DNA from 2 places in the Arthrobacter sp. V1I9 genome. Region 1 is predicted to be linked to the other one. Evidence: riboswitches for the same ligand, from Rfam matches in the RefSeq annotation. Region 1 holds a riboswitch; the other holds the start of a gene.
The links. Region 1 has a riboswitch for thiamine pyrophosphate ahead of thiD (bifunctional hydroxymethylpyrimidine kinase/phosphomethylpyrimidine kinase). Riboswitches for the same ligand answer to the same signal wherever they lie in the genome.

Region 1 (7,037 bases):
CCCGAGGTTCCGGCGAAAACCTGGATGAAGGCAAAGAAGATGCTGGCGATGACGGCCACGTAGAGCAGCGCTGTGATGATCCAGCCGGAGTCGCCCAGGATGCGGGCTGCGTTCGCCGGCACCGGAATCACCCCGGCGGTGATGTTCCGGATGGTCACCCAGACGAAGAGGGGAATCATGGCTGCCCAGACGATCATGCAGAACGGGCAGAGGACGTGGATGTCGTAGAGCGCCTGCGACCACAGCCACACCACAAAGATGAAACCCAGCGTGACGCCTGCCTGCAGCCCTGCCCAGAACCAGCGCGCAAAGGTTGCCCCCGCCAGCAGCGCCATGCCTACCGTGATGATGACGCCGAACGCCACGATGCCGATAAACATATTGGGGAAGCCAAACAGCGAGCTCTGCCAGGTCTGCATCACCTGGCCGCAGGAGATCCACGGGTTCACATCGCACACCGTAGTGTGGTTGGGGTCCTGAAGCACCGCGAGCTTCTCCAGGACCAGTGTTCCCGAAGCGAGCCAGCCGATGACCCCCGTGACCACCAGCAGCCAGCCGAAGGGCCGGTTCCGGGTCACCGCAGGGAGAGTTCCTGCTGTCCTGCCGGCCGGGTCGCTGTCCTGGTTCAGGCTCCGTTCCTGGGCCGGGGTGCCGCTGAGGGGGGAGATGCTGGGCATTGGTGTGGCGTCCTTTTCATCCGGTGCTCCTTGCCTGATTGTAACGCCGGAGGCTGGAAGGACCGTCCAGAAGAGGGGAAGAACCCATGGATTTCGCGCTGCCTCCGACGTGATTTAGCCCGGGTATGAGAGAATGAACATGGCTGGAAGCCGATCCACATTCGGACTCCGGTCCGGTGGCTTGTTCCCAAGACCGCCAATGACGAGCAGGGCAGGCATCGGTCTCACCGAGGCAGTCTCCCGCGACTCCATTGAGCGGCACCTGGTTGTGGCATGTAGAACAACGGGTTTCAGAACATCCCGCCGGCCCCCACGGGCTGCCGCACCCCACTGCCGGTGCGAACCTGGGGGTATCCACTTGACTTCTGTCAACGCCTGCGGGTTTTGACAATATGTGCCCCAATGGGTGCCGGATGTGGCGGTACGTCAGGGGCAGGAGTGTTGCCACATATGGATAATGAACAAGTTTCTGCCGTTAACGACGAAGCAGCGGCCACGGAGGCCGACGCTGCCCCCAAGAAGGCCACGAGGACCCGCCGTAAGGCCGCTCCCAAGGCTGAGGCCTTGATCCCCGAAGCAGGCCTTCCCGGAGCCGGTACCGCAGCAGGCACCCCCGCCGACGTCGAGGCTTCCGCAGCCGGCGCTGCCGTAACCGGTGTTGCTGAAACCGGTGCAGTGGAAGCCGTCGCCCCGGAGGCCAAGGCTCCCGTCCGGCGGACCCGCGCCCGGAAGAAGGCTGAAACCGCTGTGCCCCTCCCGGCTTTCGCGGAAGATGCAGAGCCCGAAGCAGTGTCCGGCCTGGATGCCGCTGCCGGCGCCGGCGCTGATGCCAGTGCAGGTGCCGACGCTCCCGATCTCCCGGCCGCCGAGCCCGCTGCAGAACCCGCCGTTGAGGCAGCCGAGACGAAGCCGGTCCGCCGCCGTCGGGTTGCCACCCGGAAGACCTCGGCACCGGCCGCCGCAGCGGAGCCTGCAACGGAACCCGCAGATCTCCAGGCAGCTCCTGTTGCGGCCGAAGCGGTTGAGGCAGCTGCCGTGCCCGCAGCAGCCACCCAGCCGGCATCGGTCGAGGCTGCTGCTGAAGAAGCTCCTACAGCAGAAGCCCCCACAGCAGAAGCTCCTACAGCAGATGCCCCGGCTGCAGAGGCGGCGCCGAAGGCGGAAGCCCCGCAGGCAGCAGCTTCCGGGGAGCAGGCACCGGCCGCGCCTTCCAGCCCCTTCGGCTCTCTGTTCATGGAACCCGCTTCCCCCACCTCCGTGCTGTTCCAGGCGCCGGACCTGAGCACGGTGGTGCGTCCGGTTCCCGCAGCCGTGGAAGTGGCGCCGGAGGACGACGCCGATGAGGACGATTCAGAGGACGCCAACGGCCGCCGCAAGCGCAGGGGCCGCGGCCGCCGCGGACGTAGCCGCATTGGTGAGCGTGAGGCCGGCGCCGGCCTCGAGGGCAGCGAAGATGCTGACGGCGATGCTTCCGACGACGCCGACGAAGAGTCGGCCGGGCAGGTCGAAGACGGTGTAACGTCCCGCCGTCGCCGCCGCCGCCGCCGTGGCGACCAGGACCTCGAACTGACGGGCGGGGGAGACGACGATCCGCCCAACACCGTCACCCGCGTCCGCGCCCCGCGTGCCGTGAGCGAACCGGCCGTCAGCAACCGCGTCACCAGCGTCAAGGGATCCACCCGCCTGGAGGCGAAGAAGCAGCGCCGGCGCGAGTCCCGTGACACCGGCCGCCGCCGCACCGTCATCACCGAGGCCGAGTTCCTGGCCCGCCGCGAGTCTGTCGACCGGCAGATGATCGTGCGCCAGCGCGACGACAGAATCCAGATCGCCGTCCTCGAAGACGGCGTCCTGGCCGAGCATTTCGTGTCAAAGACCCAGCAGGACTCGCTGATCGGCAACGTGTACCTGGGCAAGGTCCAGAACGTGCTGCCGTCCATGGAGGCCGCCTTCGTGGACATCGGACGCGGCCGCAACGCCGTCCTGTACGCCGGCGAAGTGAACTGGGATGCCGTGAACGTCGAGGGTAAACAGCGCCGCATCGAAAACGCGCTCAAGTCCGGCGATACCGTCCTGGTCCAGGTGACCAAGGACCCCGTGGGACACAAGGGCGCCCGCCTGACCAGCCAGATCTCCCTGCCCGGCCGTTACCTGGTGTTCGTGCCCGGCGGCTCCATGACCGGCATCTCCCGCAAGCTGCCCGACGTCGAACGCAACCGCCTCAAGCGCATCCTCAAGGACCGCCTGCCCGAGCAGGCCGGCGTCATCGTCCGCACCGCCGCCGAAGGCGCTTCCGAGGAAGAGCTGACGCACGACATCAACCGGCTGCGCGCCCAGTGGGAAGGCATCGAGAGCCAGTCGAAGTCCACGAAGATCCTCGCCCCGGAACTGCTTTACGGCGAACCGGACCTCACCATCAAGGTGGTCCGTGACGTCTTCAACGAGGACTTCTCCAAGCTGATCGTCTCGGGTGAGGAAGCCTGGGACACCATCGAGGCGTACGTTACCTATGTGGCGCCGGACCTGGTGGGCCGCCTCGAGAAGTGGACAAAGGACCAGGACATCTTTGCTGCCTGGCGCATCGACGAGCAGATCCACAAGGCCCTGGAGCGGAAGGTATTCCTGCCATCCGGCGGTTCGCTGGTGATCGACCGCACCGAAGCCATGACCGTGGTGGACGTCAACACCGGCAAGTTCACCGGCAGCGGCGGCAACCTCGAAGAGACGGTGACCAAAAACAACCTTGAAGCTGCGGAAGAAGTGGTCCGCCAGCTCCGCCTGCGCGATATCGGCGGCATCATCGTCATCGACTTCATTGACATGGTCCTCGAATCCAACCGTGACCTCGTTCTCCGCCGCATGGTGGAGTGCCTGGGACGCGACCGCACCAAACACCAGGTTGCCGAAGTGACGTCCCTCGGCCTGGTGCAGATGACGCGCAAGCGGATGGGCACCGGGCTGCTGGAAGTATTCGGCGAGCAGTGCGAAACGTGCGCCGGCCGCGGCATTGTCACCCACGACGACCCCGTGGAGCACCGGCGGGCCAACATCGTGGCGGCTGAGCACCACGTCCAGCGGTCAGACAGCCGTCCCGAAGCCCGCAGCGAAAGCCACCGCAACGAGGCCCCGCGCATCGACAGCAGCCAGCCGGGCGTACGTCCGGACCGCAAACGGCGGCGGGGCCGCGGCGGCCAGCAGCCGGACATTGCCCCGGCAGTTGCCGTGCACGTCCACACGGTCCAGCCCGACCCCACGGACGCTGAGCGGCACGCCAAGGCGGAGGCTACCCGGTTGGCCCTCGCCAACATCGCCGCCGCAGCACATGCAGCCCACCTGCACGACGACGAAGTGGCGGCAGCCAGGCAGGCGGCTGCGGAGCAGCCAGCCCCTGCAGTGGACGCTGCAAGGCGCGACGACGATACGCGTCCGGCTGCCGTGCTCACCTTCGGCGGTGAGAAGGTGGTGTTGCCCTTCGTTGAGCACGCTGAAGAGCAGCAGCCGAAACCGGCTCTGACCCTGGACCGGCTCGCTGAAGCCTTCGCCCACCTCGGCCAGCCGGCGAGAGCGGAAGCGCAGCCCGAGCAGGCAGAACCGGAGGAGAAGCCGGCGGAGCGCGGGGAACCGGTCCAGCCCGCACAGGTGCCGGTTGCTTCAGCCGCTGCTGCAGCACCCGCCAAGGACTACACCGACCACACTCTGGAGCAGTCCCGGCAGCGCCGGCCGCGGCGCAACCGCAGTGCCAGCCGTGCCCAGGGAGCTGCCAACGAAACCACAGTGCAGCACCATGAAAGCGTGGCGGCGGCCAGCACAGGGCATACGCACGAGGCAAAGGCCCCGGCGCCGGCCGGTACCGCGGACTCCAGTGGAGGAAGCGCAGGCACCGAAAAACCGGCAGCAAAGCCGGCCGATGCGCCCATCATCCTGGGCGTAGGGGTGCCTGCCTCGGAGCTCTAGGAGCCACCAGTACGGAATGCCCGGTCAGCCACAGCAGTGGCCGGCCGGGCATCCTGCGTTAACTCCAGTAGATGAAGTGCAGTCTCGGCCTAAGCAGGGAACGAAGAGCAGGTGCCGGTCGCAATGTGTCACCTTCGGACTGCGCCTGGCAAAAAAGCTAGGCTGGGGAAACGACACGGGGTGCCGCGCAGAGAGCCGGCTGAGATCCACACCCGTTGAACCTGTCCGGTTAGCACCGGCGAAGGGATGTCTCTTGTCTGCGACTCTTGTAATGCCCACTGCCTCCCCGGCAACCTTCACTGCGGCACCAACAACACCAGGCCGGCAAATACCACGGGTCCTCTCCATCGCCGGCTCCGATCCTTCCGGCGGCGCCGGCATCCAGGCCGACCTGAAGAGCATCGCAGCGCTCGGAGGCTACGGGATGGCTGCCATTACTGCCCTCACCGCCCAGAACACGCACGGTGTCCGGTCCGTTCACGTGCCCCCTGCCGCGTTCCTGGTTGAGCAGCTGGATGCCATCAGTGACGACATCGGCATAGATGCCGTGAAAATCGGGATGCTGGGCAACGCCGAGGTGATCGAGGCGGTGGGGGCGTGGGTCCGGAAGGTGCGTCCCGCCGTCGTGGTCCTGGACCCGGTGATGGTTGCCACCAGTGGTGACCGCCTCCTGCAGGAGTCCGCGGAAGCGGCACTGCGCGCGCTCCTGCCGCTTGCCCACCTCATTACCCCCAACCTGGCGGAGCTCGCCATGCTCGTTGGCGGGGATCTGCAGGACAGTTGGGCCGGGGCAGTGGAACAGGGCCGCGCCCTCGCCGCTGCCACGGGCGCAACAGTGCTGGTCAAGGGCGGCCACCTGGAGGGCAACGAGTGCCCCGATGCGCTGGTCAGCACCACCGGCCTGCTCTCCAATGAAGTGGTGGTGGTGCAGGGGGAGCGGCTGGAAACCCGGAACAGCCACGGCACCGGCTGTTCGCTCTCGTCCGCAATGGCAACCGCCCAGGCGCGGCTGGGGAACTGGGAAGCGTCCCTCCGGGAGGTCAAGCCCTGGCTCGCCGGCGCTCTTGAGGCATCCGAAGCGCTGGAGGTGGGAACGGGCAGCGGGCCCGTGCACCACTTCCATCACCTCCGGCCGCAGCCTTCCAAAGGGAGCTTCGCGGCACAACTCCGGGGCGAAGCGCAGCAGTACCTGGATGACATCCATGCCTTGGACTTCATCCGCAACCTGGCTTCAGGCAGGTTGGAGGAGCATAAGTTTGCGTATTACCTTGCACAGGACGCCATCTACCTCAACGGCTATTCGCGCGTACTGGCCAGGGCGAGTGCGCTTGCACCCACCGAGGCAGAACAGCTCTTCTGGGCGGCCTCAGCAGGGCAGTGCCTCGAGGTCGAGTCGGAGCTCCACCGCTCGTGGCTGGCCACGCGGAAGGTCCGGCCCCGGCTGGGCCCGGTGACCAAGTCCTACGTGGACCACCTGACCGCGGCATCGGCGTCGGGCAGCTACGCGGTTCTGGCGGCGGCCGTCCTGCCCTGCTTCTGGCTCTACGCGGAGGTGGGGGCAACGCTGCACGCCCAGTTCGTTGCCGCCGGCGAACCTCCGGCGCACCCTTATGCCAACTGGCTGCGCACCTACGCCGACGAAGACTTCGCAGCTGCCACCCGGAGGGCCGTAGCAATAGTGGATGAAGCGGGGCGCAAGGCCTCCGCCGCGGACCGGTTGGCCATGGTCACGGCCTTCAAGCAGTCCTGCCGGCTGGAGGTGGACTTCTTCGACGCGCCGCGCCTCCACTCCTGACCACTCGCGAGCGGGTTGGCCGGTACTATGGTGGGGCATGGTGCGGACGCCGGAGTTGAACTGTGGTAACTATCACAGACAATCGGCCGGGACCAGCCTCATTTGCGGCCGGAGACAAAATTAGCGTATTCTGGATCTTCGGTGCTTACGCCAACACTTGGGTTATGACCCCACGGCGTTGAGGCACAGCGAGAAACCAGGCTTTCATGGCCGGTTCCGCACGCAAATTTTGTAATAAACGTCGAGAGAAGTGAGTTCCCAAGTGGTGTACGCGATTGTCCGCGCAGGCGGCCGGCAAGAGAAGGTTTCCGTTGGAGACTTCGTTACCCTGAACCGCGTCGCCGGTGGAGCTGGCAGCACCATTCAGCTGCCCGCGCTGCTCCTGGTTGATGGTGACAAGGTCACCACCGCCGCTGCTGACCTGGCCAAGGTAACTGTTACGGCTGAGATCCTGAACGACCTCCGTGGTCCGAAGATTGTGATCCAGAAGTTCAAGAACAAGACCGGCTACAAGAAGCGCCAGGGTCACCGCCAGGAACTGACCAAGGTCAAGATCACTGGTATCCAGTAACCTTCGTTACTGTTCAGGTTTTTCAGCAGATCCCCAGAATTTA
Region 2 (7,037 bases), 140 kb from region 1:
TGTTGTTTGGCTCGTCATTTTGCCAGCATGCCACCTTGCGGGCCCGACTTGGTACCCTAGATAGTCGAGTCCTGATCATCCACTGAAAGAAGTGCACGGCGCGTGTTCAATTCACTCTCTGACCGGTTGACAGCAACCTTCAAGAATCTCCGCGGCAAGGGCCGCCTCACTGAGGCGGATGTTGACGCCACAGTCCGCGAGATCCGCCGCGCCCTCCTGGACGCGGACGTTGCCGTCCCCGTTGTCCGTGAATTCACGGCCAGGGTGCGTGAGCGCGCCCTGGGTGCCGAAGTTTCCGGTGCACTGAACCCCAGCCAGCAGATCGTCAAGATCGTCAATGAGGAACTGGTGGAGATCCTCGGCGGAGAGACCCGCCGCATCCGCCTGGCCAAAAACGGGCCCACCATCATCATGCTTGCCGGCCTCCAGGGTGCCGGTAAGACCACCCTTGCCGGCAAGCTGTCCAAGTGGCTGAAAGCGCAGGGCCACAGTCCCATGCTGGTGGCCTGTGACCTGCAGCGACCCAACGCCGTCACCCAACTCCAGGTGGTTGGTGAGCGGGCCAAGGTGCCTGTGTTCGCGCCCCACCCCGGAGCCACGTCATCCGAACTTGAGCACCCTGCCGGTGATCCGGTGGCGGTGGCCCGCGCCGGTGTTGAGGAAGCCCGGCAAAAGCTGCACGACGTCGTTATTGTCGACACCGCCGGACGCCTTGGCGTGGACGCCGACATGATGGAGCAGGCGCGCCAGATCCGCCGCGCCATCGTGCCCAACGAAGTCCTGTTCGTCCTTGACGCCATGATCGGCCAGGACGCCGTGAACACGGCGCACGCCTTCGATGAGGGCGTGAACTTCACTGGCATCGTGCTGTCCAAGCTCGACGGCGACGCCCGCGGCGGTGCCGCGCTTTCGGTTGCGTCGGTCACCGGCAAGCCCGTGATGTTTGCTTCCACCGGTGAAGGCCTCGACGACTTCGAGCTCTTCCACCCGGACCGGATGGCCTCGCGCATCCTCGACATGGGTGACGTCCTCACGCTCATTGAGCAGGCCGAGAAGTCCTGGGACAAGGATGAAGCCGCCCGGATGGCGAAGAAGTTCGCCGACCAGGAGGACTTCACCCTGGACGACTTCCTGGCGCAGATGCAGCAGATCCGCAACATGGGCTCCATGAAGAAGATGCTCATGATGATGCCGGGCGCGCAGAACATCCGCCAGCAGCTTGAGCAGTTCGACGAGCGCGAGATTGACCGCGTCGAGGCTATCGTCCGGTCCATGACGCCGCACGAGCGTGTGGCTCCCAAGATCATCAACGGCTCCCGCCGGGCCCGCATCGCCCGCGGTTCCGGCGTGCACGTCTCCGAGGTCAACGGCCTCCTGGAGCGCTTCGCGCAGGCCCAGAAGATGATGAAGAAGATGGCCCAGGGCGGGATGCCGGGCATGCCTGGTATGCCGGGGATGCCCGGAGCGGGCGGCGGCGGCGCGCGCAAGAACGCCAAGAACGCCCCCAAGAAAAAGGCCAAGTCCGGCAACCCCGCCAAGGCCGCCCAGGAGCGCAAGGATGCTGAGGCCCGCCGTGCCAATGCAGCCAAGGCGCTGCCCACCGGAGCTGCGTTCGGCCAGCAAACAGGCGACTTCGATCCTTCGCAGCTGAACCTGCCCAAGGGTTTCGACAAGTTCCTCGGCCAGTAACCCCTGTCCCAACTGACTGGCACATAACGCTTTGAAACGCGCTTTTCGGTGCACGAACTGCAAGTCAGTTGGGGCGGTCCCCGGGGATGTCGGTGCCGTGGAATAGGGTTGGGTCATGTTCAAGCAGAGGGTAGTGTTCGTGCACGGCGCCGGCAGCTTCGGCTCCGCGGCCTGGCCGCGCCAGCACGGCATGGCACTGTCCTATGACGCACTGTTCCTGCGCCGCCACGGCTACGATCCGGTGGCGGAGCCCGTAGAGTCCTCCTTCAAGGAGGACACCGCCATTGTGTTGCGGTCCCTTGCCGACGACGGCAGGGGTGCTGCCGGAGGGCATATCGTGGCGCACGCCCAAGGAGCCATCTCAGCCATGATGGCAGCCGTCGAACGTCCGGACCTGGTTTTTTCCTTGACGCTGGTGGAGCCGGCCTGCCTGTCCCTGACAGCCGAGCTGCCGGCCACGGCGGCGCACATCGGTCTTATGCAGCCACTGTTCGACGTCCGGCACCAAATGAGTGACCAGGATTTCCAGCGCGAGTTTGTCCGCAGGGTCTACGCCACGGACCTGCAACAGCCGGCCACGGTGGAGGAGAAGCGTTCCGCCAGGCGGCTCCGGCTCCAGGCCGCCTCCTGGGAAGCCCCGCTGCACATTGTTCCCGGCGTTCCCACCCTTGTCCTGACCGGTGGATGGGAGCCGCTTTACGAGGAAATTGCCGGGTACCTGCGGGAAACCGGCGCCCTGCACCGCACGGCGGCGGGAGGACACCGGCCCCAGGACTCCCGCGAAGGGGACCGCATCATCCGCTCGTTCATCAGCGACGTGAGCCGGGTCCAGTCAGCCCGGGCCTCTTAGACGCCCGGGCGTCCGGCGGAGACGCGCGGCTCAGGCAGGTAGACCTTGCCGCCGGCGGCCAGGAATTCCTGGCTCTTGTCCCGCATCCCGGACGCCAGCTTTGCAAGTGCCGCCTGGGACTCCGCTGAACCGTATTCGTCCCGGATATCCTGGCTGATCCTCATCGAGCAGAACTTTGGACCACACATGGAGCAGAAGTGCGCGGTTTTGGCGGGTTCCGCAGGAAGGGTCTCGTCGTGGAATGCCTCGGCCGTCACGGGATCGAGGGACAACGCGAACTGGTCCCGCCAGCGGAACTCGAACCGCGCCTTGGACAGCGCGTCATCGCGTTCGTGCGCACCCGGGTGGCCCTTGGCGAGGTCTGCTGCGTGCGCCGCAATCTTGTAGGTGATCACCCCTGTTTTGACGTCGTCCTTGTTGGGCAGGCCAAGATGTTCCTTGGGGGTGACGTAGCACAACATGGCGGTGCCGTAGCGGGCGATCTCCGTGGCACCGATGGCAGACGTGATGTGGTCGTACCCCGGCGCCACGTCGGTAACCAGCGGCCCCAACGTGTAGAAGGGCGCCCCCTTGCACAGCTCCTGCTGGCGTTCGACGTTCTCCCGGACCAGGTGGAACGGTATGTGGCCGGGGCCCTCCACCATCACCTGCACGTCGTATTCCCAGGCGCGCTGCGTCAGCTCGGCCAGGGTGTCCAGTTCGGCGAACTGCGCGGCATCGTTGGCGTCCGCCGTCGCGCCGGGTCGCAGGCCGTCGCCCAACGAAAACGCGACGTCGTACCTGGCGAAGATTTGGCAAAGCTCGTCGAAGTGCGTGTAAAGGAAGTTTTCGCGGTGATGCGCCAGGCACCAGCCTGCCATGATCGACCCGCCGCGGGACACGATGCCGGTCACCCGGTTGGCGGTCAGGGGAACGTACCGGAGCAGGACTCCGGCGTGGATGGTCATGTAGTCCACGCCTTGTTCGCACTGCTCTATGACGGTATCGCGGAATATTTCCCAGGTCAGCGCGTTCGCTTCGCCGTTGACCTTCTCAAGGGCCTGGTAGATGGGGACGGTGCCGATCGGAACCGGCGAGTTGCGGATGATCCATTCCCTGGTGGTGTGGATATCGTCGCCGGTGGACAGGTCCATGACGGTGTCAGCGCCCCACTGCGTGGCCCACTGCAGCTTGTCCACCTCTTCCGCGATGGAACTGGTGACGGCCGAGTTGCCGATGTTGGCGTTGATCTTCACCAGGAAGGCCTTGCCGATGATCATGGGTTCGGACTCGGGGTGGTTGATGTTGTTGGGAATGATGGCGCGGCCGGCAGCCAGTTCGCTGCGGACCAGTTCCACATCGCAGTTCTCCCGCAGCGCCACGAAACGCATTTCCGGCGTGATGGTGCCCTGCCGTGCATAGTGCATCTGCGTCACCGTCCTGCCTTCGATGGCGCGGCTCGGCACGGGCGGCGTGCCCTTCCACTCCACGCTGGCGGCACCGCGGCGGACAGCCGAGCGGCCGTCATCGAACAGGTTCCGTCCCCTGCCGCCGTAGGTTTCCGTGTCTCCACGTGCTGCTATCCACTCGGCGCGGAAGGGGTTGAGTCCACGGACGGGGTCGCTTCCCGGGCCGGCCGTCCGGTAGGTGCGAAACGGGCCGTTGGCCTCGCCGTTTGGCGAGTCCGCCAGGGAAATCTCAGTGACGGGCACCCGGATACCAGAGGTTTCATCGTGGATATAGGCCAGCGAATGGGACTTCAGCGACTGGGTAACAAGTGGCTGGTCCTGGCCGCCGGCCGTCATACCGGACGGAATGTGGGCAGGGCTCAGCTGTGCTTTTGGTGTACTCAAGGGAATACTCACTTCCTTCGCCGGCATTACCCGGACAGGTTCAACGGTCGCAGGCTGCGTTAGCCCGATCTCAGCCCCTGCAGGGGCACCCGTGTGGTCAGGAACGAAGCTACCACAGCCGTCCGGGAGCGGCTTGTCACATTGCCGGTGCTAGCCTGACTGGCGAGGAAGAGGGACCAAATGGCGGAAATTATAGAATTCAGCGGCCCGGTGCTCACCGGGCCGGACACCGTGCGGCGGGGACTGTGGTCCGTTGACGGGCTGTTGACCTTCACCCGGCCGCCGCACGTTCCCGGACGGGTCCTGGACGGCTGGGTGCTTCCGGGCTTCGTTGATGCCCACTGCCACATCGGGCTGGGACCCGGCGGCGCGGTGGATCCTGCGACGGCGGAGGAACAGGCCCGGACGGACCTGAACGCAGGCACACTGCTGGCCCGGGACGCCGGTTCCCCTGCTGACACCCGCTTCCTGCAGGACAGCCGCGACGCGCCGGTGCTGATCCGGGCCGGCAGGCATCTAGCCAGGACCGGCCGGTACTTACGGGGTTTCGCTGAGGAAGTTGAACCGGACGGCCTGGTGGAAGCCGTCCGGAAGCAGGCCCGGGACGGCGACGGCTGGGTCAAGCTTGTGGGGGACTGGATCGACCGCGGCGCCGGTGACCTGGCGCCGTCGTTTCCCGCCGCCGTCGTTAGGGACGCTGTCCAGGCGGTGCATGACGAAGGCGCCCGGATCACCGCGCATTGCTTTGCCGAAGACACCCTGGACCAAATGCTGGACGCGGGTATCGACTGCATCGAACACGCCACCGGGCTCCTGCCGCGGCACCTCCCGCGGTTCGTGGAGCAGGGCGTACCCATCGTTCCCACCCTCATCAACATCGCCACGTTCCCGGACATCGCCGCGCAGGCGGAGCCCAAGTTTCCCCGCTACGCCGCACACATGCGCGCGCTGTGGGAGCGCCGGGCGGAGCGGGTGCTGGAGGCGTACGCGGCGGGGGTGCAGATCTACGCCGGTACCGATGCCGGCAGCGTCATACGGCACGGCAGGATCGCCGATGAAATCCTTGCCCTCCATCACGCAGGGCTTCCCATGGCCGCTGCCCTCGACGCCGCCTGCTGGGGCGCCCGGGAGTGGCTGGGCGCCGAGGGTCTGCAGGAGGGAGCCCGCGCCGACGTCGTGCTGTGCAGGGAGGATCCGCGGAAGGTTCCGGAAACGGTCAGCGGGCTGGCACACGTTGTGCTGGGCGGCCGCGTCCTTCGTTGATGCCGGCATCGGGAGGAACTTTTGCGGCACTTGGAATAAATTGAAGCTTCAAGTAATTTTAATAGTCATAGGCCCCCACCCCAAAGGGCCCCAGCACCGGGAGTTCCCACATGACTGCAGAAGCCGCAAGCCAGGACCTTCTTCCCGCCGACCTCACCATGGGCGCCGTGATGCTCAAGGTCGGCGACATGAAGGTTATGACCGATTACTACCAGCGGGCCCTTGGGCTTGAGGTTGTCGCCGAGCAGGACGGCGGAATCTACCTCGGCCGCCTGCAGAAGCCCCTGGTCCACCTTGCGCCCGCTCCCGGGCTGAACCTCCCGGGCAGGGGAGAGGCCGGCCTCTTCCATACGGCGCTGCTGTTTGACAACCAGGCAGACCTCGCAGCCACCATCGCCACCGCGGCACAGTTCGAGCCCCGCTCGTTCACGGGCAGCGCCGATCACCTCGTCAGTGAGGCCTTCTACTTCAACGACCCGGAGGGTAACGGCATCGAGCTGTACTGGGACCGGCCGCGGAGCAACTGGTCCTGGAACGGCACGGACGTGGTCATGGATAGCCTGGCCCTGCCGCCGCAGCGCTACCTGGAACAGCACCTCACCGAAGAATCCCTCGAGCGCCAGCGTGGAAGCGTGGCGGGAGTGGGCCACGTCCATCTTCAGGTGGGCGACGTCCAGTCGGCACGGGACTTCTATGTAGGAATCCTTGGGTTTGAAAAGACCGCGGGCTGGCACGGGCAGGCATTGTTTGTCTCCGCCGGCGGCTACCACCACCACATGGCCATGAATGTCTGGAACAGCCGTGGCGCCGGGCCCCGCAAGGACACACTCGGCCTCGGCGAGGTACTCATCGAGGTGCCGTCCGGAGACGACGTCGGGGCTCTCGCGGACCGCCTGAAGGTCGCAGGGCTGCCGGCCCACCACACTGGCGCGGAACTGCGGTTCGAGGATCCCTGGCGCAACAGGATCCGGGTGGCCGTCCGCTGACGCTTGCGCCCCCTGCCCAGGGCCCGCCGCGCCTGGGCCGGCGCGGGCTTTGTACTAGGCTGAAGCCGAACGGCCGGGGCGGCGGGCGCCGCTTTCCTGAAGGCCGCACCGTCGACGTAATGAGGGCAATTCCCATGGGCTTTACCGAAATCTTTGTGGCCACCCACGAAGGCGCGCTGAAGCGCGCCGGAATCCTGGACCAGGGCGGAAGCGCGCCCGCCGGCGATGCTGTCAGGATCCAGGGAATCAGTGATTTCGAAGTAGAGCAGCTCGGCGACCTGGCCGGCACAGCGGTGCACGCCGGTGGGGCCGACTATGAGCTGACCATGGTGGACGTTTCGAGCGATTCGCTGCTGGCTGTCCCGCCCGCCATGGTCCGTGCCCTTGCGGACCTGCTCTCCTATGAAACCGAGGGGG

Region 2: it holds a riboswitch for thiamine pyrophosphate, as region 1 does, so the genes downstream of both, thiC (phosphomethylpyrimidine synthase ThiC) here and thiD (bifunctional hydroxymethylpyrimidine kinase/phosphomethylpyrimidine kinase) in region 1, are expected to answer to the same signal.

Annotation. Positions count from the first base shown of each region.
Region 1 is NZ_JAUSYU010000001.1:1,649,941-1,656,977, forward strand. Features, by position in the region: gene QFZ70_RS07895 (vitamin K epoxide reductase family protein) at 1-677, opposite strand, end outside; gene QFZ70_RS07900 (Rne/Rng family ribonuclease) at 1,128-4,628, shown strand; TPP riboswitch at 4,795-4,892, shown strand; gene thiD (bifunctional hydroxymethylpyrimidine kinase/phosphomethylpyrimidine kinase) at 4,900-6,423, shown strand; gene rplU (50S ribosomal protein L21) at 6,686-6,994, shown strand.
Region 2 is NZ_JAUSYU010000001.1:1,506,134-1,513,170, forward strand. Features, by position in the region: gene QFZ70_RS07060 (glucose-6-phosphate dehydrogenase) at 1-18, opposite strand, end outside; gene ffh (signal recognition particle protein) at 103-1,689, shown strand; gene QFZ70_RS07070 (alpha/beta fold hydrolase) at 1,805-2,539, shown strand; gene thiC (phosphomethylpyrimidine synthase ThiC) at 2,536-4,371, opposite strand; TPP riboswitch at 4,367-4,474, opposite strand; gene QFZ70_RS07080 (amidohydrolase family protein) at 4,552-5,634, shown strand; gene QFZ70_RS07085 (VOC family protein) at 5,745-6,620, shown strand; gene QFZ70_RS07090 (hypothetical protein) at 6,755-7,037, shown strand, end outside.